Regions from separate parts of the Paenibacillus hubeiensis genome, predicted to be linked through region 3. Evidence: riboswitches for the same ligand, from Rfam matches in the RefSeq annotation. Region 3 holds a riboswitch; each other region holds the start of a gene.
What was found. Region 3 has a riboswitch for cyclic di-AMP ahead of RSX24_RS31390 (C40 family peptidase). Riboswitches for the same ligand answer to the same signal wherever they lie in the genome.

Region 1 (5,394 bases), on a different contig from region 3:
AAACTCGCTTAAAGGTTTCGTGTTCCTCATCGAGCTTGACAATAAAAACAGAAGGGTACGTTTCTTCCAATACTCCTGTACGCTCAATCGTCTTGCGGCGGCCACCATTGGCGCGCAGCATGATCTTCTGACCGATATGAGCATCGAGATTGCGTTTGATATCCAACAGCGTATTTTTAGCCATTGTCGACGACCACCTCTTTTCTTGTCCATTATACCTCTTTTTACAGTCAATGTCAAATTAAAGACAAATATTATATCAACCTGTAAAAGCAGTTGTCAATGAATTTTTTTGCAACAAAAAAAGCCCCTGTTTGGGACTTCCTCTGCCCACCCTTACACAACCGATGGATTGACTTTGAGCGTAGATAAATCGTTGAGCCCCGGCAAACCGACGCGGTAGCTGCCTCGGGTTTCCACACCGCCAACTCCCTGGCTGCCACTAATAGTATTGTGCAGAATATCATTCATGTTCACCGTTTCCCTTACCGAAGTAAATGCTGCCTTTGAAGCCACGTATACGGGATCAAGGGCATGAATGAGTATACGGCCCGGCGAGCTGGCGAAGTTCGCCCCTGCCCGCAATAAAGCTTCAAAATGGGACTGGCAGGCTCCCGCTACGATGGTGAGTGCATCCAAGTGGCGTTCGTACTGGCGTGCGACCTGGATGGCAGACACGAAGTTTTGGGAGTTTTTGTAGCTCGAAAGACTATACAGGTCATAGGGCTGACGGGACTTCAGCACTCCATCATGCCCCGTGATCACGACAATGTCGGGACGCACTTGGGGTAAAAGGTGGTACAAGGTATCGGCCATTGCCGATTCATGCACATAATGGCCCTCGGCCGGCACGCGGAGCTGTTCGTACAGATTCATGCTTTTTTTCAGATAATTGGGGTCGCCGTCCAGATGCAGCACCTTACCCGGCATTTCAAAGTAGGCGGGCTCTTGGGCAGACCACTCTTGAAGCAGGCCTTCCCGGTTTCGTTCAGCCTGGTCCATCCGATTTTGCTGCAGACGCGTGAGCGTCTGGTGTGCTTTCACATGTGCGCGTCTCGATTTGTCACTCTGCGCCTCTTGAGTCACCTGTATCAAATCGTCTAGCGGAGAATCGGCCAGCAACCGGAATTCGGTTCCCTTGATGATCGCTTTATCCAGTTGAAGGACCTCTACCCGAAAAGTTACGTCTCCGCCATATGATCTTCGAACGACCAGATCTCCGACATTCATCAACATCATCACCTCTACCCCATCGTATGGGCAGGAACCCGGATTGGTTCATCCAAACCGAAAATGTGAAGAACGAACGGGGCTGGGAGCCTTAATCGCGAATGCCTGCTTCCCACATAACGGTACTAAGCGCTGCGTATTCCTGAAGGCTGAGTGTCTCTCCCCGTCTGGAAGGCTGAATTCCCGCCTGTTCAAGCAATTGATCGGCTTGTTCCCGATTTTCCTTGGTGAAAAATCTGGCTTTGAGATTGTTCGATATCGTTTTTCTCCGCTGCGCAAAAGCAGCCTGAACCACTTCGAAAAAGAATGCTTCGTCCGGAACCCGAACAGGAGGCTCATCGCGGACCTTCAGCCGGATGACAGCCGATTCGACATTCGGCTGCGGAATAAAGACAGTATGCGGCACGATGCAAACCAGCTCCGGTTCGCTGTAGTATTGAACCGCAATGCTAAGGCTGCCGTAGTCCTTGGAGCCCGGAGCAGCCGCCATGCGCTCTGCCACTTCCTTTTGAATCATGACCACGATGCGATCTACCGGCAATTTCTCCTCGAGCAGCTTCATCATGATGGGTGTGGTCACGTAATAAGGCAGGTTGGCCACCACGCTTACCTTGTCCACCGAACCAAAATCATTGCGGAACAGCTCCGCCAGATCCAGTTTCAGCACATCTCCATGCTGCACTCTTACGTTGGAATACGGCTCCATAACCTCGTCTAGAATCGGCAGCAGCCGCTGGTCAATCTCTACGGCTGTTACAGTCCCCGCTACGCGAGCCAGGCGTTCTGTCAATGCCCCAATGCCGGGACCGATCTCCAATGCACCCTTGGACTCGTCCAGATCGGCAGCGTCTACGATTTTATTCAAAATATTCTGATCGATCAGAAAATTTTGGCCCAGACTTTTTTTGAAGGAAAATCCGTGTCGAGCGATAATTTCCTTCGTGCGTTTGGGTGTAGCAATTTCCAACCGTTCTTCCATGCCCTTCATGCTCCTCACATTCCTTCACGTTCAATTTTTGCCAGAGCGGCCAGGAACTCCTCCCGGGTAATCTGGAACACGCCCAGCCGCTTGTGAAACTGCTTGCCGTTGCAATAGCCGATACCCAGCAGATTGCCCATCTGCATCCGGCGTTCGGAAGCCCTGGGATGTATGATCAATCCCGCCTCGATCAGATCTTCCCAGTCAATCAGGCTAGGAACCCCTTCATACGATGTATGAACGCGGGACAACGCCAGACGGATCGCCTCCGGCGAAGCATTCTCCACGCCAATATCGCCCTTGCGGGTAGCATCCGCTTCCGGAATGAACGCATGCTTGCAGCCTGGCACCTTATTCGCAATAATTTTGCGAATGCGCTCTCCGGCATGGTCCGGGTCGGTCAGCACGATGACTCCCCGTCTCTCCTGGGCAAGCGCAATGCGACTCAGGATGCGATCATTAATGGCGGATCCTCCCGTTTCTATCGTGTCGGCTTCCACCGCCCGCCGAATCGCTACCGTATCGTCACGGCCTTCCACCACGATCACTTCTTTTATCATGTTCGATTTCTCCCTTTCTAACGCAAAAAGAAGAGGAGGACCCTCTTCTCTGGCAAACGACGTGAAAAGCATTTGCTCCCACTGCCGCATATTCCGCATGATTCAATCATGCACTATTTTATAGCATTCCCTATTTAAAGTAAAACGATTTTAGTTCAGTTCCGGCTTCACCGGACCGATGACATATACCGTCTTGCCTTTCTTTCTTCCGAAGTTCAGGGCATGCTTCACGCTATCATAATAAACATCGATTTTGTTTCCTTTGATTGCCCCTCCCGTATCCTCTGCGCGACGGAAGCCGAGGCCTTCGATGTAAACCCACCAACCAATCGGAATCACTTTCGGATCCACGGCAATGGTGCGTCCTTCGGTTACCTTCGTACCGGAAGCCGTTTTGGTTCCGATTCCCGGTTCTTCGGCGGAGTACGCCGTCATGGTTACGTTTTTGAGGACTTTGGAATATTTGAACGTCGTGCCCGAAACCGTGATGACCTTGCTGCCCGAAGCAGACTTTTTGGTCGAGCTTGCCGTTGTAGCCGATTTAGTTTTCGAAGTTTGGGCCGATACGGTTTGAACCACAGGCTCTTCCTTGACAACCGGTTTTGCTTTGGTTCCCACCGCAATGACTTTATCCACGCGATTCGTAGTCACCGTCTTGCCGACCATTTTTTTGGAGACCAATTCTCCATCCTGAAATACCTTTTCGATATGCTGCACCAATGTGCCTTCCTTGCCATTCACGATGACTCGATTGTCACCCTTGTACAGGCTCGGGTCAGCCGTTTTGACCACTTTATATGCGATCGGCTGTTCAACGTCGACTGTACGCTTTGTTACCCGCACTACGCGAATTTTCATATCTTTCTTGATCGAAGTATCCAAGGCTGGATAGATTTTGTCTTCATTCCCTACGGTGATGCCCGCCTTTTGAATGGCTTCTTCCACCGATGCATCCGTTGTATACAGAGTCTTGGTGTCTCCGTCTGCCGTAACATTAACTGGAACAGCACGCTCGATGACGATGCGATCGCCATCCGTAATGGACCCGTTCAATGGCATGGATACCTCATCGTGAGGCCCTACCGTGATGGATTGCTCATCCAGCAATTCCTGAAGCAATCCTGTACGAGTCTCAACCTCTTGAGATTTGCCGTCAATCACCAGTGATATTTGTTTTCCGGCCTGACCATAAACGACTAACAAGATCATGATTGTAAGTGCGATTGAGAAAATAGCGATCAACGCAATTTGACGCAAGTTCTCATGCTTCCACCTCAACGCGTAAGACTTACTGGATGATCGTGACTCATGGGTCTCCTCTGGTTGGAATGCGCCCACTTCTCCGTCCTCCTTCATAGCCCCGCCGTCTAAAGTAATGCATGATGTCTTTGACGCGACTATACCGAAATTTTCTACAGAACGGGTCAAAACAACAACCGGCTCTGCACCATGAACCCTTCTTCGCAACATGAGATCAGTCATCCTAAAAAGAACTCTATGATGACCGCATTTCTTTTATTCAAAAACAAAAAAGCCAAAGAAAGAGCTAAGAGGACTCTTTCGTGGCTTCCGAATGATTTTGAATATCGGAAATTCATGCACGAGATTACCTCTCTTTTTCCGCTTGCGAGGTTAGCTGTCGGGTTCGGACGAAAGAGAGCCGCCCTATCTCCGGTCACCCGCTCATGGCGGATACCCTTGAATTCACCCCGAGACCCAAAGAAGAAATCAAATACGGCTTCGCAGTCCATCCGCTGCTTTTGGGTCAGCGAATGACGCGGATCGGGAAATTTCACCGATATTCAAGCCCTATTGGTTCCCCCGCTCTCCGTGTTCGGAGACTCAGCGAGACTGGTTCATGAAAGTAAACGCTGCGTTCAAGGAAGAGTCCCTTTTGCTATCCCCCGAACATCTGTCCTTTTTCCACGCAACAATTCACTGAAAAGATGATATCCTGTTTCGATGCATGTTGTAAAGCAGCATTCAACTACGTTTTTCTAAATATTTGGTTAAAATATTGTAATAAACTTCGTTTATTTGGATCAAAAAGCAAATTCACTCCGTCTAGCTCGTTTTTTCACCTGAATTACTCCGATTTTCAACGAATCCCAAAACGTCCCATGGCATTTTTGTTTGTAATTGCCGCAATTTCCTCGACCGATACACCCTTGATTTCGGCAGCTGCCTCAGCCACGAGGCGAACGTGAGCCGTCTCATTTCTCTTTCCTCGAAATGGATGAGGAGTAAGATAAGGGGAGTCGGTTTCGATATAAAACCGGTCCATCGGCACCTTGGCGAGTACCTCTTTTGGCTGCTTGGCATTTTTAAACGTGATCGGTCCACCGAAGGAAAGGTCAAAGTTCAGATCCAGACAAAGTTTTGCCGTTTCCCAGCTCCCCGAAAACGAGTGCATCACACCGCCGACCTCTGACGCCTTCTCTTCACGCAAAATTCTCACAATGTCTTCATGCGCGTCCCGGTTATGAATGACAATAGGCATCTTCAGCTCGCGAGCCAATCCGATCTGCTGGCGAAGAACGCGATGCTGAACATCCTTGGGGGAGGTGTCCCAATAGTAGTCAAGCCCGATCTCGCCAATGGCTACGACTTTTTCGTGTTTGCACA
Region 2 (5,394 bases), on a different contig from region 3:
AAACTGAACGGCATCGATGGCCAGCGAGCTTCCCGACTTTTCGTAAGCGTAAAACGGATGGGCCATAAGAGCCACATCGCAATCATCGAACAGGCCGGCTTCCGCCATCGGAACTTTGGCTCCCCGCGTTTCCTCCGCAGGTGTGCCGAAAACTTTAAGCGTTCCTCCCACTTCATCTAATATGGACTTGAGCCCAACGGCAGCACCCAAGCTCATCATGCAGATCAAGTGATGGCCGCATGCGTGACCGATCTCGGGCAAAGCATCATATTCGCACAGCAGGGCAATGGTCGGACCGGATTTGGCAGCCGAGTACGTGCCGATAAATGCCGTCTCCAGACCGAGAACGGGAGCTTCAACGGCAAAGCCGTGATATGTTAGCTCCTCCTTCAAACGTGCGGATGCGAGATATTCCTCATTTCCTAATTCCGGATTGGCCCCGATATATGATGAAATGTCCTTGAAACGGGAAGCATATTGATCAATAACCGCTAAAATTTGTGTTTGGATGGGTGTCATGGTGGTGTACTCCTTCTGCAAAAATAAAAACGATTTCTTGATTATAGCATGCTTCTCCATTTTTTTCAGGGCGTTGTCATGCGTTGTAAATATGAAAATGCATTGCATATTCATACATTGTCCTTTATAATGACTCAGGCATCCTATGAGAAATAAGCATGTGAATAAAGTAAGGGGAGAACAGGTTTGAAATTAATAAGTCGTTACACCATGATGCTTATGGCCTTTGTGGTCATGCTGACAATGGCTGTTCCAACGGCCATGGCCGCGGGCACGACGGGCATTTCAGAGGGCAAAAAGCTGGTGCTCGGCACAAGTGCCGATTTCGCGCCGTACGAATTTCATAAAGTGATTGACGGCAAGGACCAAATTGTCGGTTTCGATATCGCGATCGCCAAAGCGATTGCAGCCGACATGGGTGCAGAACTTGTCATAGAGGATATGGGCTTTGACGGACTTCTGCCCGCATTGCAGAGCGGTCGCGTCGACATGGTCATCTCGGGCATGACCCCGACCGATGAACGCAGAAGAAGCATCGACTTCTCGGAAACCTACTACAAATCGAAGCAAGTCATCGTCGTACGCGCTGAGGACAAGGACAAGTTCCCGACGATGGCCGAGCTGGAGAACCAGAAGATCGGCGTGCAGAAAGGCTCTATTCAAGAAGAGATCGGTCAGAAGATTGCCGGTGCTAAGCTGACTGCGTTGGACAAGATTTCCGATATTGTGCTGCAATTGGAGACCAATCGTATCGACGCAGCCATTCTGGAGGACACCGTTGCCGTCGGATACCTGGATGACAACATCGTGCTTGCGCCTGCAGTGCCGGACGAAGAAGAAGCAGAGGCCGCCATCGGTATCCGCAAAGGAAACACGGAACTGCTGAATGCCGTAAACGCAACGCTTGCCCGACTGAAAAGCGAAAACAAAATCCCTCAGATGGTTACCGAAGCGAGCCAAATGATGGCGGGAAAAGAAACCAAAACACCGAATATTCTGGAAGTGTTCTGGCAATACAAAAGCTTTTATGCAACAGGTGTGGGCTATACCTTGCTGTTGTCTGCGCTTGGCGTCATTTTCGGTGTCATCATCGGTCTGATCATCTGTTGGTTCCGTCTCCATGACGCAGCCATCCTGCGCTGGATCGGTACGGCATACGTCGAATTGATCCGTGGAACCCCGATGCTGGTCCAGTTGATGATCATTTATTACGGCCTGGCTTTGACCTTTAGCATTAACTTCTCGCCGCTTCAGGCAGGGATTATTACGTTGTCCATCAACAGCGGTGCTTACTTGGCGGAAATCTTCCGCGCAGGTATTCAAGGCGTGGACCGCGGACAGATGGAAGCGGCTCGGTCTTTGGGGATGGGCAAAGCTGCAGCGATGCGCTTTATTGTCCTGCCGCAGGCCTTCAAAGCGGTCCTTCCGGCGATCGGTAACGAGTTCGTTACCATTATCAAGGAATCGTCCATCATTTCGGTGATCGGTATGGTCGATATCATGTATCAGGCCAGCGTGGTCAAAAACATTACGTATCAGGGCTTGAATCCATTCCTGATCGCCGCAGCCATTTACTTCGTGCTGACATTCATTTTGTCCAAGCTGTTGGGACGACTGGAAAGGAAGTTGAGTGCAAGTGATCGACGTTAAACAACTGCATAAATCTTACGGAAAAAACGAAGTGCTGAAAGGCATCGACGTAACGATCGGAAAAGGAGAAGTCGTGGTGGTCATCGGACCTTCGGGCTCGGGGAAAAGTACGTTTTTGCGCTGCTTGAACCTGCTGGAGCAACCGACTTCAGGTGAAATCAATTTTGAAGGGGTATCCATCACCGACCCTAAACACAACATTAACGCAACCCGTGAAAAAATGGGCATGGTCTTCCAGCATTTTAATCTGTTTCCGCACAAAACGGTGCTGCAGAACGTGACAATCGCCCCGATCAAGGTGAAGAAACAATCCGTCCAGGAAGCAACCAAGATTGCGGAGGATTTGCTGAGAACGGTGGGCCTTTACGACAAAAAGAATGCTTATCCAAGCCAATTGTCAGGCGGACAGAAGCAGCGTATCGCCATTGCCCGGGCGCTCGCCATGCAGCCGCACGTTATGCTGTTCGATGAGCCGACCTCCGCGCTTGATCCGGAAATGGTCGGCGAGGTGCTGGATGTCATGAAACGTCTTGCCGAAGGCGGCATGACCATGGTCATCGTAACCCATGAGATGGGCTTTGCCCGCGAAGTTGGGGATCGCATTTTGTTCATGGACGGCGGAGTGATCGTAGAAGACGGAACGCCTTCAGAAGTGTTCGGTGCACCCAAACATGCACGTACCCGCGATTTTTTGGCAAAGGTTCTTTAGCCGATCATTGGAGTATCAAGATAAACCATGCCTGCTGTTTAAGGAGGCATGGTTTTTTGCTTGGATTGGTGCGCTATGGATTGAAAAAGTAACTTTTCTGTTACCATCTATGCGGGAACGAGCGACCATTCGAAACCCCGGATTCCCATGAAACAATGGACATACGCTGAATTACAAGGGGAAGCGACCGCAGATTGGTAACAATTACTAGGCACCATGGTTACAATATTGTGATATATTAGTCGTGCCGAAACTTTCTTAACGGAAGGTGCGGGGGAAGTAATGATGCAGTAGAGGGGCAGTCGCATCCTTGCAGCTGCTTGGGGTGAATTAGGGCGTACATAAGCAATACGTGTAAATCTATACCTATAGGGTGGTCTCCTCCATCCGAATCCGACAACTAACTTCGCAGGCATAATAAGGGAGGTAGACTTAATTCGATGAAACGCATCGTCAAAACTGCAACAGCCATGTTAGCAGCAGCCGTATTGATCCAGGCTGTCCCGGCTCACGCTGATTCCGTCCATGTGGCCAAAGAAGGAGATACCTTTTATACGCTTTCCAAGAAATACAACATTGCTCTCGACACGTTGATGAAGGCAAATACGGGCATCTCCGCGTACAATATCTATGACGGGGTGAAAATCAACATTCCGGGCAAAACAAGCACCGCATCCGCTGCAGCTTCAACATCGAAAGTTCAGGCCAATGCAGTAACTGCTGCCAGTCTGGACGTAAACAATGAAGACAAAGTCGTAGAGGCGTGGGGCAAGACGTTTGATTACAGCAAGACATTGAACGTTGTCGCTACAGGGTATTCGGCGGACCCTTCCGAGAACGGGAAGTGGGGATCTGTTGATTATTTCGGCAACGACCTTGAGCTCGGTACCATCGCGGTAGATCCTAAGATCATCCCGCTCGGAACCAAAGTGTTGGTGACTGGACACAGCCATCCGGGATTGCCTAAACAGGCTTTTGTGGCTACGGCGCGTGATACGGGTTCTGCCATCAAAGGAAACCGCATTGATATTTTCATCCCCGGAAGCAAACAATCCGTAAGTTCATTCGGGTTTCAGGACGTGAAACTCTTTATTTTGAAATAAATCGACGATGGTGTTCGTTCAATCACGAAGCGTGAGTGAAGCGAACACCTTTTTGCATCCAGTCATTTTACGGTTTTTCTGTTTTTGGGCATTTGCAGCATTTCATCTAAAGTGACCAATTTGTATCCTCTTTTTTGCAGCTCCGTGATCACCTCCGGCAATGCCTCTACCGTCCCGCTGAGATTGGTCCCGACGCCGCCACCGGCATGTTGAAGAATAATGGAGCCGGGTTTGACGGCAGATAATATGTTTTCTTTGACCTTTTCTTTGGGGATGCCCTTCCAATCCAATGAATCCACGTTCCAGTTTACGATGCTGTAGTGGTTCCTTGCTGCCCATTTGAGCTGCTCTTCATTAATATCCCCGTACGGAGGACGAATCATTTTTGGAGTATATCCTGTCAGTCTCTGTATGATTTCCCCGGTTCGCAAAATCTGTTTGCGGAATGCGCTCATGGACAATTTGCTAAATTGGGGGTGATTGTAACTGTGATTGCCGACGACATGCCCTTCTTTCACGATGCGTTTGACCAGGTCAGGATGTTTCTCAGCACGGTTGCCTACGATGAAAAAAGTAGCCCGTACATGATGTTCTTTTAAAACATCCAACACTTGAGGCGTGAATCGAGGATCAGGCACATCGTCAAAAGTTAAAGCGACCCGTTTGGTCGACGGACCGTTGGTCTTGAAAGTATCTGCATATTTTCGCCGAAGCTGTCCCAATGTCAGCTGTTCTTCCTCCGATGAATGGATGGTTTCCTTGGACTCCCTTTCAGGAACCGAATGATTTCCCATTGCCTCAGCAGGCCGCAAAGGAGAGAAACTAACGCACAGCAGTATGCAGACGATCCCAATGGCCACGTTGAGGCGAACACGCATGACAGCAGCCTCCTTTCAAGAATGCGTTCTTTTTTGGTATTCCCGGGATCGCAATGGTTTATGCGGGATGTGAAGTGTTTCATTGTCTTTGCGACGAATGAGGCTCATAATTCCAGCAAATACATAAAACATGAAGGTTGGGTGGACGCAGATGAATGAGTTCGATTTGAAAACGATGAAGCTTCAAGCAATTCAAACCGGGGATGACCGCGTATTATTGGTGACAGGAGGAAAAGCGCATATCGGTGCAGTCGCCACATATTATCCGGATGGGGAACGCATTAACGGTTCGGTCATGCACATTCCGGGGCATAAGGAACAGGAACTGTGCGAGCGCCTTGCCCGTAAAGCGGCGCAGCATCTCAGAACGACCGTAACCGTCATTATGGGCATTCATTACAATGGCATTACGCGCATGCAAATCGACGAAATTGTGCAGACTGCGGAAAGGCTGCTTGATGAACATTTAAACCCGTCCGAACATACGAATGGTTTGGTGAACGATGCCGTTCAATCCTAAAACGGCAGTTCACAA
Region 3 (5,394 bases):
GCTGGATTGTACGCAAGTTCGTTTTTTCCAGTTACATGAAGGGGATTGCGTTTGTGGATGAAGTAGCCGCGATCTCGGAGGCGTTCAATCACCATCCTTTCATTACGATCGACTATACGACCGTGACACTGCGATTGACGTCATGGGACGAAGGCGGCATTACTTCGGTCGATATCAAGGAAGCGGAACAGTATAATGAAGCTTTCGAGAAAATGAGCTCGGAATAACTGAAACGGTTATTGCATAACGGCTGGAAATGAGTGAAGCATACATGTCAGAACAGAATCAGATGAGGCCTCATATTGCTGTCGTGGGCAGCTTGAACATGGATCTGGTCGTGAAATCGGATATCATTCCGGAAGAAGGCGAGACCGTGACCGGAGAGGAGCTCCATTACCTGGCCGGGGGCAAAGGAGCGAACCAGGCTGTGGCAGCCGCGCGTCTTGGCGCCGAGACAACGATCATCGGCGCCATCGGCGACGACAGTTTCGGCCAGAGATTGATGGACAGCTTGACCGAAAGCGGGGTAGACGTTGCTCAGGTACGCGTACTGGATGAAATCGGGACCGGTACAGCCTCGATCTGGCTGTCAGGTGGAGATAACCGAATTATCGTCGTTCCTGGGGCGAACGGGAGCGTTGTGCCGGAAATGATGGATGAGGCTGATGCGGCAAAAAGCCTGAAGGAAGCGGCGGCCGTGCTGCTTCAGCTGGAGATTCCGCTGCCTGCGGTGACCCGCGCGGCTCAGCTCGCGGCCGAAGGCAGCGCTCTGGTGGTGCTCAACCCGGCTCCCGCAGTGCCGGGTCTGCCTGAGGAGCTCCTGCGGTGCGTCGACGTGATTACGCCGAACCGCAGCGAGCTCGCCGTGCTTACCGGCCGGGACCACCTCCGGCCGGAAGACGTCGATGCGGCGGTCGCAGAGCTCGCCGCATCCCTCGGGGCCGCCGTCGTCACGACGCTCGGCCCCGAGGGGGCTGCCTACGCGGCTGCGCCAGGCGGCCGCGTACAGGCAGGGCAAGCCGGCGCATGCCGTGCGCCCGGCTATGCCGTGAGCGCCGTCGACACGACCGGCGCCGGCGATTGCTTCAACGGCGCGCTGGCGGTAGCCCTGGCGCGCGGCGAAACGCTGGACGCGGCCGTAGGCTTCGCCATGGGCGCGGCAGCGTTGTCGGTGACCAAGCTAGGCGCCCAGTCCGGGATGCCGACGGCACGCGAGGTAGAGGCATTCCTCGCGGAGCGAACGTCCAAATAGCCTTCTACAAGGCTTGGCGCTGCAGCAGCCGTGCTGCCTATGGTTTGCAATGGAAAAAGGCTCACGATCCTTCAATAGAGGGCCGTGAGCCTTTCTGCATGTGCACCCCATGCGAAGGGCCATGCTTGCGTATTATTTCTTCTCCGACAACCACATCGCAATGTTGGCGATTTCCTCTTCTTTCAGCTTGCCTTTGAAGGAAGGCATGCCGCCTTTGCCCTTGAGAATGACGGAGTAGATTTTGTCCACGTCGTCCTGGCTTCCGATCTTTTGCAGATTGGGGCCAACGGCGCCTTGAAGCTGATCTCCATGACAGGAGATACAGTTGGCTTTGACGGTCGCCTCCGCTTGGGCAGCGTCCATCGTGACTTCCGGCATGGTGGGTTTGGCCTCCTCAGCCACCTCCTCTTTCCCTGGAAGCGTAAACATTAACACGATTGCCAACGCGCATGCTGCAAAAAATATTCCGCTCATGATCCATTTGTGCATCCCTTAAGTCCCCCTCCAGAATGAAAGATCATCTTACTCCAACTGTCCATCTCATTATACCGGAACCGGGTGGGAGAGCATAGCATTTTGTGGAAATTATCATAACCAATTACACCTTTGCAGGATTTGCGATGCTGGTTCACATATCATTCAATTCAACCGACTAATAGAGAGGCGGCCGTCCGGTAGAATTAAAAGCCTTCATAAACCATGCAGTGAAAAAGCTTCATTCCTTCCGGCGTCATTCGTTCATAGGTGTCGTGAATCGCAAATCCTGCCCTTTGATACACCCGAATGGCCCGATGATTCCAGGTCAGAACCTCCAGATCGATTTCATTTTCAGGATTGCGGCGCCGGGCCTCCTGGACGATGGCTGCCACGAACTCCATGCCCTGGCCCTGTCCGCAGCGCTCCGGCCTCATCCCGAGACCAATGCGCGTTACGCCTTCCAGCGGAAAGTATTGCGCGAATCCCGCTAATTCGCCATGCTCCGTGAGGACGGCGACATATTGTTCTCGTCTTAGCCGATCATCCCCAAATTCGATCTCAAGCGCCTTCATCTGTTCCCAAGGAAGGAACCCATAGATGTTGTACGGGGGATCATATGCCCAACTGCAGATCTGTTCGCCGTGTTCTTCCTGCATCGGAATAACGTTGAATGTGGTTGAACCTTCGTACACCACCGTGCCTCCTTTCCTGATGCGAAACAGGACAAGCTTTGAAAAAAGTGAAACAAAAGTCCTGTCTATTCCGTTATATATATTCATAATACGCCATTCGCCGTTTATATTATAACAGGATGGGTAAAATCATCATAAGGGCACGGACGCATGCAAAAAACCGCTGGGATCATTCCTGCGGAGAATGATGCCAACGGTTTTTGTTCAAGCTTCGTTACAGTATGACGTTGCCTAGCTTGTCCTTAGTCGAGTGCAAGCGTCTCATATGCGTCCGTGCTCATAATGCGTTTGGCGCCGATATAACGGTCAGCCCAATAGTTTTCGCTCAGGGAACTGATAGTTACACCTTTTGATGAAGAAGAATGTGCGAATTTGCCTTCGCCGACAAAGATGCCGACGTGGGAAACGCCTTTACCTGTCGTGTTAAAGAATACCAGATCGCCTGGTCTCATTTCCATGCGGGATACCGAATCGCCCATTTCATATTGAGCGCTTGATTGACGTGCCAAATCAATGCCCAGCTTGTCGAATACATAACGCGTGAATCCTGAGCAATCGAAACCGCTAAGGGTTGTTCCACCGCTTTTATATGTAGTTCCCATTGCCGAATCAATGACTTCATCCATTTTAGAATCTGCGAATGCGCTTCCTGCCCCAAGCGATAGTGCGAATGTTAGGCTGAGTACAGCTGCGGTGATTTTCTTCTTAAACAAAAGATTTTTCCCCTTCCAACGCCTGCGAGGTTAGCTTAAGGATTCGGTTGAAGGTCCCCTATGATCCCTCTGTAGCAAGATCAATTCACCCATAACTGGTTCCCCCGCTTCCCAGGTGCCAGGAATTTGGCTTATCATGATGTGCACCTGTGAAATCAATATGACAATTTTAAGTAGTTACAATTATGAAGTTAAAGATTACAAAGTTGTTACTAAAAGATCACTGGGAATATTGTAACAGAGGTGTACCTGTTTGGCAACGTTTAACAGCAAATTTAGCAAAAAAATCCCCGACCTTAGACGGGGAAAGGTCGGGGATTGCTGATTTTAAAGCGTTTTTATAAATAAAAGTTAACATGGAGATGGTAACAAATTTGCTCGCCAACCCTCTGACTTAATGTTTGGCGAGCTTGGATTGCCAAAGGCGAAAATGAGCGCATATTTTCCACAGGCTGAGGATGCAGCGTGCAAGCGGATAGGTTTGCTGCAGGATCAGTCCGGCAAGACCGGTCAACCACCAGGAGAACGAGGTGAATGCGCCGAAGAGGAGCAGGTGGAAAACACCGAGAATAAGGGCAATGCCCGTCACGGTCATAATGCTCCGGAGCGCGATCCACAGCGCGTGGAACGCGCTTTTTATCGGTTCATGGCTTTCTGGAGCCGAGACCCCGAACTGCATGTACAACAAGGCATGATGCACGATCCAGCCATAGACGATCCAGCCGGCGATATAAGGAATCCCGGGCATCAGCAGGGCGAGTGAATGGAACCCGTCCATCAGAATGGCATACAGCTTTGGCAGAAGCCAGTAGCCGGGCAACAAGATGAGCAAGGTCCGGACCGTTTGCAGGAGCAGGATCGGCTTCCAAAGCTGGCGAATGCCTTTCACAAACGGGATACGTTCATCCGTTTGCTCGAAATGCTGCAGCGAGTACATCAGGCCGGCATGGATCAGGGGGCTGATTAGCATCCGCAAGAGCAGCATGGCCCCCAGAATCCAAAGGTATCGATGTACTTCCGGATGGGCAGACAGGCTGAGCTGGCTTTCCATTTTGAACAATAATGTGCTGAGTTCGCCCGCTTCAGGCTCGGGATAGCGCCGCAGGAGCGGCACGACTGCCGACTGTACCATCCGGAACAGGAAGTAACCCCAGACCAATTGATACAAGAATAAAAGCGCGGCAATGAACATGTGCTGGCGGACGAGAAACCAGCCTTCGCGTATTTTAGCTTTCACTGTTTCCACCTCACCATGTCAGACCTCCGAAAATGGCTTCTATTAGTTTGGTTGCGCCCAGGCTCCAGCGGAATTGGACGGGCTCATCCAGGCCGGCTTTTAAAAAATTGTTCATATGCCGGTTCTCCAGCACCATGCTGTACAGCGGGTCGGTCATGGCCCAGGAGACGGGAGAAGAATAAGTGAGACGGTAAGTAATCCGCTCTTCCCGTCCATCCCATTGCTTGTTCACGACGTGGCCGTCTTCAAACACGATCCGAACGGGCACGCCCTTGTAATCACTGCCTTTTTTCTGGACCGTGATAGACGATTCATACCAGGTGTTACCTTCCTTTTGCACGGGTTTCACCGAGATTTTTTCAACCGCGAAGTCGGCCATGCCGCTGCCGTATACGTACTGGTTGAAATATTCGGACCACGAGGCTCGCGTGACCTGTTCCACCACCCTCTGAAAATCCGTGGAGGAAGGATGTTTGAACCGGTACTTTTTGACGTAGGTCGAAAGAATGCGTTCCATCGTTTTGGCGCCGACCTGCTGTTCGATGCCGAGAAGCACGAGTTTGCCGCGCGTATACACGTTGGAGGCGTAGTTATTCTGCGAATCGAACTTCCACGACTCTTGCGTAAGCGGGGCAGGGGAGGTAATGAGACCAGCTTGTACAGGCAGGTTGGGAATAAGGCCGTATTCCAGTTCCATCACCTTATCCTCGGCATAGGAGGTGAAGCCCTCATCCAACCAAGCCTCCTCGAATTCGTTGCTTGCGACCATACCGTAAAAATACTGATGCCCAATCTCGTGCACAACGGTGCGTTCCAGATCATAACCCGGGGACGTATCGTCCGCGCCAAACGCTGTAACGAGCGTTGGATACTCCATGCCGCCGGCACCGTTACCGGCTTTCGGAGGAACTACGATGGATAATGTGGAGTAAGGGTAACGCCCGAACCATTTGCTGTAATTGGTCAATGCGGCTTTGGCTGCATAGAAATAACGTTCTTTCAAGTCCTCATGGGCAGGATCCA
Region 4 (5,394 bases), on a different contig from region 3:
ACAATCATGAGCAACGACAACAGAAGCATCATGGGCACCACGATGCTGTTCATCTGCAGAATCGCTTGTATGCCTCGTCCAAGCAAAAGGTATGTACCGACCAGCGTAATGAGTAGTCCGGTTTGGTAATGCATCCCCAGATGCTCCACGAATACCGAGCCTGCGCCAGCAAGCATCACGCTGTTGACGCCAATGAGGACCAGGAGGGTAACCCAGGTAATCCATTTGCCTGCCTGCTGCCCGAACAAATGCTTGTTGAGATCCTCATAGGAGCGGGATTCGGTATCGTGGGCAATCAGCATCATTTTGGTGCCCAGCCAGACAAACAGTATGGTGGATAAACCGATGGTGATGGTGGCCCATTTGCCATACTGGGTGAAAAACTGCAATATTTCCTGTCCTGTCGCGAAGCCGGCGCCGACAACCGTTCCGATGTATGTGAATGCGATCTGCAGTACCCGGAAAGCCTGTTTCATGCGTTTCCCCTCTCAGGCACCAAATTAGTTTGGACATGCGGGTGCCATGGTACAAGGTATGCTTGACCCGAAAAAGTCATGACAAGCGCGTAGAGTCGACAACTTTTTCCTTCGTCATGAAGACTGGGGCGATTTCGCTTGAACTATGGGCAGGATGTATGATACTTTTACCTCATAGGATAGGCTGGGAGGTCAAAACATGGAAGTATTGAAACAACGGATTTTGGAAGAAGGCGTGGTTATTTCGGACCAGGTTCTGAAGCTGGACGCCCTGCTCAACCATCAGATCGATACGGAATTGACGATGGAAATGGGACGCGAATTTGCAGCACGTTTCCGCGAAAGCGGGGTAACCCGGATCATTACGGTTGAATCGTCGGGCATTCCGGTCGCTTTTGCCACAGCGCACGAACTTGGCGTGCCGCTCGTATTCGCAAGGCGCAAAAAAACGCTTTTGGCTGACCCAGACGCCTACTGTGAGCGCGTACCTTCCTTTACCAAAGGAATCGTAACCGATATAATGGTATCCCGCGAGTTCATCCGGGAAAATGATCGAATCCTGTTCATTGACGACATCATTGCCAATGGGGATGCCGCGCGCGGCATCATCAAAATTATAGAGCGTTCGGGGGCTGAGCTGGTCGGATTCGGAGTCGTGGTGGAAAAATGCTTTCAGGCCGGCGCACGCACCATTCGCGAGTTGGGCGTTCCGGTGGAAGCGTTGGTTCGGATCCGTTCCCTGGAGAACGGTACCGTGCAGTTTGACGATTCGGAATGTTGACCATTCGAAGGAAAGACTCATTTTTTCTTAACTATACCTTTGCATGACCGTGCATTTGTTTTATAATGGGGTTATGTTAGGGAGAGGAGGCAACACCATGGGAAACCAACCGGCAACAGAACAGTTTTTTATGGATAAGCTGGCTGAATCAAAAGTTCATTTTGAACGTGCCCTGGATTGTAAACATACGGAATTTGATGACCTTTATCCCTATATGATTGAACATCCGCAGTTTTTCTGGTACAAACGCTACGTTGCCTGGTCAGAGCTGCTGACGATCGTGGGCTTGTGCGAAGAGTTGTCCTTCTCTTGGAAAGAACAATTTACGCCGCATCAAGTGGAGTACCTGGAATCACGCGTGATGTCCGCCAAGGTGCTTGATTTCTGGTTTGAGAAGAACGACAGCAAAGAGCACGCTCAGCGATAATTTTCAGTAGGGAACCACTTAGGAATGACACGGCAGCAGTCACGCGAGACCTAAATGAATTTCATTTAGGTCTCTTTTTGTAGCACGTTGCCGTTTAGCACAGATACAGACCATCATTTTATAGAAAGTCGAGGCCATGAATCATGATTAGCGATGAAGAATTGAATGCGCTCCGCTTGTCGGGAGAAAAAGTGAGGGTGGTGCGCGACGAGTTGGAATCCAACGACGTGAAAGGCATTGTCGTTGCGTGGGACGATGAGCAGGTTCTCATTCGCCGTCAAAATCGGCGAGTGGTCAAGCTGGATCGCCGTTACAGCTTCCAACGTTTCAGCGAACCCCGTCGAAGCCCGCTGAAGGAGTAGCGGTCTGCCATCAGGATTATTCCTGAGGTTAACTGGATTTACCATGGACGTTTGGGCATAGTTGTCTGCTCCGGGAGACAGGATAAGGTCGGTGAGTGACTGGAACCTATCTGTGAGGGGATGATTGCAACATGACACTGATGAACGATAAAGTCCATGCGTACAAGGATCAGATTGGCGAATTGGAAGGTTTGCTTCCCGGCGTGGTCAAGTCCTATCACGAATTTACGGGCGAGTGTTTTCAGCCAGGCGCCATCGACGCCAAAACGAAACAATTAATCGCGCTGGGCATCGGATTGTTTGCGAATAATGAAGTGTGCACGCTCTACCACGTGCAGGAGGCCCGTGCCAAGGGAGCTTCCGATCAGGAAATACTGGAGGCCGTTGCCGTCGCCGGAGCCGTTGGAGGCGGACACGCCCTGTCTCAGGGGGCTCTTAGGGTTCAGAAGGCGCTGCATTAATCCGATAAGCCCATATTTGCACCAAAAAGACCAGACAAGGCTCGAGCCCTGTCTGGTTTTTTTGGCATTCTTGGTTAGAGTACAATGTTTCTCAAGTGATCTGGATGAACAAGTGCGGTATCGTTTAAATTTTTCCAAGCATTTTGTTATACATGAATTCGCCGGTTACACGGCGTGCAGTGACGTAGCGGTCGCTGAAATAAGGATTGGACAATTTGGTGATGCTGACGCCTTTGCTGCTTGAAGCATGGGCGAAGTTGCCTCCACCGATATACACGCCTGTATGAGAGATGCCTTTTCCAGTGGTATTGAAAAATACAAGGTCGCCTGTGCGAAGGTTGGCTTTGGAAACAGCGGTGCCAGCCTTGGCTTGTGCCTGCGAGGTACGCGGCAGCTCGATGCTGTATTTGTTAAACAGGTATCTCATAAATCCGGAACAATCGAAGCCGGCCATTGTTGTGCCGCCCCACTTGTACGGAATGCCAGTCATGCTGTTGACTACGGTATTGATGCTGCTTGCTTCGGTTGCTGTTGCACCGGAAGTAAATAAAACGGCTGCGCCGAATAAGGACAGGATAAGCTTTTTCAAAATGTTATGTTCTCCCTTCGATGCCTACGGAGTTAGCTAAGGGTTCGGTAGAAGGTTCCCTATATTTCCTATGTATCGGAATAATTCACCCGGTATGGTTCCCCCGTTTTCACTAATGAAACTCGGCACATGAATAATGAATATTTTGTAACCATTTGAAATGATATTGCATAAATACGAAATTGTCAAATCGTTCTGAAACGGTTATCTGCACCGCCATGTTAACGGAATTCTCATTTTTTATGCTCAAATTGCGAAAAAGCTGTCGTTTTTCGGTTACAAAAAAGTAACCACCGTTTCAACAGCTAATGGAATGGACAAATAAATAGTTTGTCGCCTGACTACAGCATCCATTTCCTTTCGCGTCATTTTGCTGTTCATCATGGCTGTTAATGTGTTGACAGAGTTTCGGTTTCTATGATATATTCTTCCTTGTCGCCGTGATATTTCCGGAGATATACCACATATGCGGTCGTGGCGGAATTGGCAGACGCGCACGGTTCAGGTCCGTGTGGGCTAACCCCCCGTGGAGGTTCGAGTCCTCTCGACCGCATCAATATAACCATAAGAAAGCTCTTGAATTTCCTTATTTGGAGATTCAGGAGCTTTTTTCATCTATAGGAACGCCTGTGTAACGCGGTCACGCTGTACCGGCTTGCCATTGGCCATCATTTCGTCCAGTGCGGCGGGAGAGATTTGCCGCGAGACGCTGTATTTGTGCTGAATCCAGCCATACTTTTCACGGAACGGATGTAATTGTCATCTTGGTTATGTTCATAATGGAAAAAATAACCTCGGATACCCCCTAGATTTCAAGACACAATGTACATAAAGGGGTGAACCGTTATGAAGAAAAAAGGGATTCGAATGTGGCCTGTGATCCTTATATCGATCATGCTGATCGGATGCCAGAACTCGAAACCCAAAGAACAGGATTTGATGCGAATAAATTCCGCCAGTGGAGAAAATGCGAAGAAAGTCATTTTCCTGATGGTAGACTCTTTGATGGTTCAGGCGATTGACCAAGGAATCGGCAAGCAGGAGCTTCCGACATTAAAATTTCTGATCGAACACGGACAATATTATAAAAACCTGGTCAGTTCCTTTCCCACGATGTCCGTCACGATCGACAGCTCATTGCTTACCGGTGCGTATCCGGACATTCACCGTGTGCCAGGTCTGACGTGGTACTCTGCGGAAACCAAGAGAATGATCAACTATGGAACCGGACCGATGGAAGTGCTCAGGCTCGGAGTGAATCGGGTACTTGCTGATGCGCTGATCCATTTGAACGGGAGTCATTTGAGCAAGGATTTGCCTACGATCTATGAGGACTTAGCCCGGCAAGGGTTTAAGTCTGGTTCGATCAACGGCCTGATTTACAGGGGGGCGTCCGATCATAAGTTGTCGATACCCGATTGGATTCAAGGTCCTGCTTCTTTACCGAAAGAGATTCATGTGAAAGGGCCGGACCTGTTGTCCCTGGGTTCGTTGTCTAATCCGTTTCAGGGGATAAAAAACTTGCCGGACGGTGTAACGAATCGGTTGGGCATCCATAATGACTTCGCTATTGAAGCCGTAAAATATTTGATTCACTCCAATACATTGCCGGATTTTTTGTTTGTTTATTTGCCGGACTTGGACCGGGAGTTGCATAAAAAAGGTCCCACTGGACTTCGTGGAGTCAAAAAGTTGGATCAGCAGCTTCAATCTGTATTGGAAACATTCGGTTCTCCGGAGAAAGCCTTGAAAGAGGCCGTTTTTGTCATTGCAGGCGACAGCGGAATGACACAGATTTTGCCTGCCAAGCAAAATCCGGTCATTGATCTGCCCTCTTTGCTCGGAGATGCCACCATTTTGCGTCCGGGTGAAGCCGTATCGGAAGATACGGATATCGTGCTCGCCGTCAATGAAACGATGGCCTATGTATATTCATTGAAAGCGGATCGATCCCTGAGAGACACGGCAAATGTATTGAAGAGCGATCCGCGCATCGATTTCGTTTCCTGGAAAGACCAGGAATGGATATACGCCATTCAGGGGGCAACAGGCAAACAGATCAAATTTAAAGCAGGCGGTAATCTAACTGATCCATACAACCAATCATGGACGGTCGAACAGGATCAAGAGGTGCTGGATTTAAGCATAAACACGGCCACACATTCATTGAATTACGATCAATATCCCGATGTTCTGAAACGTTTGTCAAGCGCGCTCCGTTCACACCAAGGCGAATTTTTGGTTGTCACGGCAAAACCGGGATATGAATTGACGGGCGGCAGTTCACCTGCGCATAAG

Region 1: another riboswitch for cyclic di-AMP. It lies ahead of RSX24_RS30280 (resuscitation-promoting factor); the one in region 3 lies ahead of RSX24_RS31390 (C40 family peptidase).
Region 2: another riboswitch for cyclic di-AMP. It lies ahead of RSX24_RS07540 (3D domain-containing protein); the one in region 3 lies ahead of RSX24_RS31390 (C40 family peptidase).
Region 4: another riboswitch for cyclic di-AMP. It lies ahead of RSX24_RS02720 (C40 family peptidase); the one in region 3 lies ahead of RSX24_RS31390 (C40 family peptidase).

Annotation. Positions count from the first base shown of each region.
Region 1 is NZ_JAVYAE020000022.1:48,165-53,558, forward strand. Features, by position in the region: gene veg (biofilm formation stimulator Veg) at 1-184, opposite strand, end outside; gene yabG (sporulation peptidase YabG) at 337-1,230, opposite strand; gene rsmA (16S rRNA (adenine(1518)-N(6)/adenine(1519)-N(6))-dimethyltransferase RsmA) at 1,322-2,218, opposite strand; gene rnmV (ribonuclease M5) at 2,224-2,769, opposite strand; gene RSX24_RS30280 (resuscitation-promoting factor) at 2,920-4,107, opposite strand; cyclic di-AMP (ydaO/yuaA leader) riboswitch at 4,375-4,627, opposite strand; gene RSX24_RS30285 (TatD family hydrolase) at 4,868-5,394, opposite strand, start outside.
Region 2 is NZ_JAVYAE020000002.1:181,490-186,883, forward strand. Features, by position in the region: gene RSX24_RS07525 (M20 family metallopeptidase) at 1-519, opposite strand, end outside; gene RSX24_RS07530 (ABC transporter substrate-binding protein/permease) at 754-2,169, shown strand; gene RSX24_RS07535 (amino acid ABC transporter ATP-binding protein) at 2,156-2,878, shown strand; cyclic di-AMP (ydaO/yuaA leader) riboswitch at 3,114-3,309, shown strand; gene RSX24_RS07540 (3D domain-containing protein) at 3,319-3,981, shown strand; gene RSX24_RS07545 (polysaccharide deacetylase family protein) at 4,044-4,859, opposite strand; gene lpdD (prenylated flavin chaperone LpdD) at 5,011-5,379, shown strand.
Region 3 is NZ_JAVYAE020000026.1:21,677-27,070, forward strand. Features, by position in the region: gene RSX24_RS31370 (4a-hydroxytetrahydrobiopterin dehydratase) at 1-227, shown strand, start outside; gene rbsK (ribokinase) at 272-1,252, shown strand; gene RSX24_RS31380 (c-type cytochrome) at 1,385-1,741, opposite strand; gene RSX24_RS31385 (GNAT family N-acetyltransferase) at 1,933-2,385, opposite strand; gene RSX24_RS31390 (C40 family peptidase) at 2,664-3,134, opposite strand; cyclic di-AMP (ydaO/yuaA leader) riboswitch at 3,139-3,276, opposite strand; gene RSX24_RS31395 (hypothetical protein) at 3,529-4,371, opposite strand; gene RSX24_RS31400 (M1 family metallopeptidase) at 4,382-5,394, opposite strand, start outside.
Region 4 is NZ_JAVYAE020000001.1:600,445-605,838, reverse strand. Features, by position in the region: gene RSX24_RS02745 (YkvI family membrane protein) at 1-476, opposite strand, end outside; gene RSX24_RS02740 (xanthine phosphoribosyltransferase) at 676-1,257, shown strand; gene RSX24_RS02735 (hypothetical protein) at 1,355-1,684, shown strand; gene RSX24_RS02730 (hypothetical protein) at 1,828-2,046, shown strand; gene RSX24_RS02725 (carboxymuconolactone decarboxylase family protein) at 2,178-2,507, shown strand; gene RSX24_RS02720 (C40 family peptidase) at 2,632-3,096, opposite strand; cyclic di-AMP (ydaO/yuaA leader) riboswitch at 3,103-3,234, opposite strand; tRNA gene RSX24_RS02715 (tRNA-Leu) at 3,565-3,649, shown strand; gene RSX24_RS02710 (alkaline phosphatase family protein) at 3,943-5,394, shown strand, end outside.